Regions from separate parts of the Alcaligenes sp. SDU_A2 genome, predicted to be linked through region 1. Evidence: riboswitches for the same ligand, from Rfam matches in the RefSeq annotation. Region 1 holds a riboswitch; the other holds the start of a gene.
What was found. A riboswitch is a leader RNA that binds a small molecule or an ion and turns the genes downstream of it on or off. The one in region 1 is predicted to bind S-adenosylmethionine.
Positions count from the first base shown of each region.

Region 2: it holds a riboswitch for S-adenosylmethionine, as region 1 does, so the genes downstream of both, AADW57_RS07575 (hypothetical protein) here and metX (homoserine O-succinyltransferase MetX) in region 1, are expected to answer to the same signal.

Region 1 is NZ_CP151273.1:649,613-651,813, forward strand. Features, by position in the region: gene AADW57_RS02930 (hypothetical protein) at 105-659, shown strand; gene AADW57_RS02935 (helix-turn-helix transcriptional regulator) at 574-849, opposite strand; SAM riboswitch at 1,051-1,129, shown strand; gene metX (homoserine O-succinyltransferase MetX) at 1,119-2,201, shown strand, end outside.
Region 2 is NZ_CP151273.1:1,618,549-1,620,749, reverse strand. Features, by position in the region: gene AADW57_RS07580 (siderophore-interacting protein) at 1-517, shown strand, start outside; gene AADW57_RS07575 (hypothetical protein) at 514-858, opposite strand; SAM-I-IV-variant riboswitch at 972-1,065, opposite strand; tRNA gene AADW57_RS07570 (tRNA-Leu) at 1,245-1,329, shown strand; gene AADW57_RS07565 (DUF1648 domain-containing protein) at 1,665-2,150, shown strand; gene AADW57_RS07560 (NAD(P)/FAD-dependent oxidoreductase) at 2,164-2,201, opposite strand, start outside.

The DNA of each region.
Region 1 (2,201 bases):
GCCCGCCGGCTTTGTTAAGTCGCAGTCAAATCGGCGGACTCCGGAGGGCGAGTATAAAGCCGGCTTGTCCGCTTGGCGGCAAAAAGCACCAAACAGGATATGGAATGAACATGACTATTTTCGGGCGTTTTATGGCCGCGATGGCCGCTGTTGCGGTGTTGGCCGCCTGTAGCCCGCAGTTCAACTGGCGTCAGGTGCAACTGGAGCATACAGGTTTGCCGGCCATGCTGCCGGGCCAGCCGGTGACCAGTCATCGGCCACTTCAATTCGAGCAGTTCACGCTGGACTTCTATCTGACCACGGCCACGGCGGGGGGCCAGATCTACACCGTGGGCCATGCATTGTTGCCGGCCCAATTGCAGCAGGATGCGGCGGCCCGGGAGCGGTTGTATCAGGCCGTTCATGCCTCTTTGCGCCAGAAGTTCCTGCCTGCCGAGCTGATTCCGGGTCAGGCACCGCCACCCTTGCCCGCGCCCGGCAAGATTTTTTCTATGGGGCGCGATATCGGCGGAACCGCGCTGCGCATGCAGGGCATGGTGCGTGTGGAGCCGGGCTGGCTGGTGGAGGGCTTTGTCATGACGGATTCCGGGGTGGCACCGGATGCCGAGCAGGCGGCGATTTTTTTTGACGCTTTGGCTCGCTTGTCGGATCGCCCGTGATCAAGCGTTGCTGCAGCGCCAGTGTGATGGCCGCCTGACGGCTGTAGACGCCCAGCTTGGCATAGGCATTTTGCAGATGGAAGTTGATGGTGCGTTCCGTGACGCCCAGGATAATGCTGATTTCCCAGCTGGTCTTGCCATGAGAGGCCCAGTTCAGGCAGGACTGTTCGCGTGTAGTTAAATGCGCCACGGTAAAGCCATTCCTCGTGCGGTCGTGATGAACATCGGGGCAATGTACCGAATTTCAGGGCCGAAAGCGGATACTTCAGGCCGAAAATAATGATGTAAATCAAAGTGCTGGATGTTTTCGGTGTTTGTCCGCGTCAGGCTGATCCTGCCGTTTTTCGGGGACGCTTGGACGCCGGGCGGGCGCGGTGCTAAACTTTCCAGCTATACGTTTTGCGCCGATTTGCCTGATCCGCTTGCGGGCGCTCCATAAATCCAGCTAAAGAGGTCCAGATGGCCACTGAATCCGTATCTTGCGCCGATAGCGGCGCGCTTGTCCCATCCTGCGGTCTGATCCCCGAAGGCTCCGTGGGCCCCGTCGAACCCGAACTGATCGCGTTCGACGAACCTTTACATTTAAGCAGCGGGCAGGTGTTGCATGGCTACGAGCTGGCCGTGGAAACCTACGGCGTGCTCAACGAGGCACGCAGCAACGCCGTGCTGGTTTGCCATGCCTTGAATGCTTCGCACCACGTGGCCGGTTATTACGCGCACGAACCCAAGAATCTGGGCTGGTGGGACAATATGGTCGGCCCAGGCAAGGCGGTGGACACCGACCGATTCTTTGTCATCGGCGTAAACAATATCGGCTCCTGCTTTGGCTCTACCGGCCCGTCCAGCATCAATCCGGCCACGGGCAAGCCTTGGGGCGCGGACTTTCCTGTTCTGACCGTGGAGGACTGGGTATGCGCCCAGGCCAGGCTGGCCGATTACTTCGGCATACGAAAATTTGCCGCTGTCATGGGGGGATCGCTGGGCGGCATGCAAGCGCTCAGTTGGGCCATCAGTTGTCCGGAGCGCGTCGAGAATTGCGTAGTCATTGCCAGTTCGCCGCGTCTGTCGGCACAAAATATTGCCTTTAACGAAGTGGCGCGCAGCGCCATCCTGTCCGACCCCCAGTTTCATGGCGGCAATTACTACGAACATGGCGTCGTGCCCAAGGCCGGGCTGGCGGTGGCGCGCATGGTGGGGCATATCACGTATCTGTCCGATACGGCTATGGCCGAAAAGTTTGGCCGCACCCAGCGCGAACCGGCCGCCGGGGGCGAATACCACTATAACTATGGCGTGGAGTTCGAGGTCGAGTCCTATCTGCGTTATCAGGGCGAGAAATTCTCGCGCTACTTCGATGCCAATACCTATTTGATCATCACGCGTGCCCTGGATTATTTTGACCCGGCACGTCAGCATCAGGGGGATCTGGCCAAAGCGCTGGAGAAAGTTCTGGCCAAGTTCCTGCTGGTGTCCTTCAGCACCGATTGGCGGTTTTCGCCCGAGCGTTCGCGCGAAATCGTGCAGGCCTTGCTCAAGAACCAG
Region 2 (2,201 bases), 970 kb from region 1:
GCGCGAAGCAGAGCAGGAACTGGACATCGATTTTGTGTTGCATGGCGAAGGCCCGGCCTGCCAATGGGCGTCGGCTGCCCGTACCGGCGACAAATTGGGCGTAGCCGGTCCGCGTGGCTCCTTTCTGGTTTCGACCGGATTTGATTGGCATGTCTTGATAGGCGATGAAACCGCCATCCCCGCCATAGCGCGTCGTTTGCAAGAACTGCCGGCGCAGGCCGCCGTGCAGGTGTTTATGTTGGCCCGCAATTTGCAGACTTTAGGAGCGCTACAGGCACCAGACCATGTGCCGGTGAATTGGGTGCCGTCTTTCGCCGGGCAAGCGGGCCTGCTTGACGCCGTGCGCAATGCGCCTGTGCAGGCGGGGCGTGGTCATGTGTGGATTGCGGCCGAATCCGCCGTGGCCAAGGCTATACGTCAATACTGGGTTCAGGAGCGCGGCCACGACAAGACGCTGGTGCGCGCCAGCAGCTATTGGCGTCAGGGTGAAGCGGCCATACACGAGCAGCACGACTAAGCCGCCCTGCGCTCCAGGCCGGGTAAGGTGCGCAGGCGTCCGTGCAGATTCAGCACGGTGTCCAGATCGGCGTCCAGCTCCGTATCAGGCCTGGCCAGGCGATGGGAATCGATCAGGCGGGCGATGGCATCCATGTTCAGGAGCAATTGACTGTCGATTTCGTCATGGAACGCTGCCCAGTAGCCGCCTCGGCAACTGGAACCAAGCCAGCGCGGTTCATAGGCCCCCAGGATGTTGGGCCGACTGGCTTCGAGCACGGCCAGGCGCGAACAACCTGGGCGAGCCTGGATGCGGTAGTGGCGTTGGCCTAAAGTCAGGTGGTAGTAAAACGGTGCAGGCATGAAATGCTCCTGTTTAGCTCTTGGAACAGATGTCCGGGTGAGCAAGTTGGATTAAAAGACCCGTTGGGCGCATAGGCCCCCAATGAAAAACCCGCCGGCGGCGGGTTTGCAAAGCATATCCCCTTGTTTGCCGACAGGCCGTATCGTGAATCCACCTTGTGCGGGTACACAGGTTGGCATGGGTTGCCCCAACTCTTGATACAGCAATAAGCATAGAAGTGTTTGTGCGAACGCGCAAGACAGACGCAATACAGCCTTACAAAGTAAAGGGATTAAAGAAAATAATCTTTGCGTATTTTTATAAACGTGCTATAGTTATCTTCTGTCTTGCTGATTGGCGCTTTTTTTAAAAAGCGCAGCCTAATACGCAACAAACTGCAGTCAGAGCCCAGGTGGCGGAATTGGTAGACGCGCATGGTTCAGGTCCATGTGCCGCAAGGTGTGGAGGTTCGAGTCCTCTCCTGGGCACCAAATTCCTCAAAATGCCGATCATCGCAAGATGGTCGGCATTTTGCTTTATGGGCCCAGGAAGCAAGGTGCTTGAGCACCTTGCGCGAGGACGAGAAAGGCCGGGCATGCAGGCCCGGCTGGGGTCGCGCTAGTGTGACCGAGTCCTCTCCTGGGCACCAGATTCCTCGAAATGCCGATCATCGTAAGATGGTCGGCATTTTGCTTTATGGGCCCAGGAAGCAAGGTGCTTGAGCACCTTGCGCGAGGACGAGAAGGGCCGGGCATGCTGACCCGTTAATTTTCCTTCACGGGCTACCGATATATCGGGCGATACACTGCGGTTTTGGAGACGCGCCATGCACCTGACTCTGATCCCGATCTTTGCCGCCGTCATGTATGTCTGGTGGACTCACCCTGCCCTGCCCCAACTGATTGCCTCGCACTTTACTACGCAAGGCGTGGCCGACGGTTTCATGGAGCGCGATCAATATGTCACTGTAATGATTGCGCTGATGATCTTGCTGCCATTGGGCTGTGCGCTGCTGGGGGCACTGTTTACCAAGCTTCCCGATCAGGCCATCCGCATCCCACGCCGCAGCTATTGGCTGAATCCGGAACGACGCCAGGAAAGCTTAAGCTATCTGTCCAATTGGCTGCAGTCCCTGTCGCTGCTGCTGATCGCATTGTTAGCCTTTGTGCATTGGTCGATACTGCGCGCCAACCAGCACACCCCCAGCCATCTGGACACCGAAACCCTGCTGCTGGGTTCCGGTCTGTTCATCGCTGCCCTGGCAGCATGGGTGCTGATCTTGCATCGGCGCTTCGGCCTGCCGGCCGAATAAATAACGCATCTTGTCAGTCCAAGGGACGATGGCGGCGCTGCCAAAATGGCT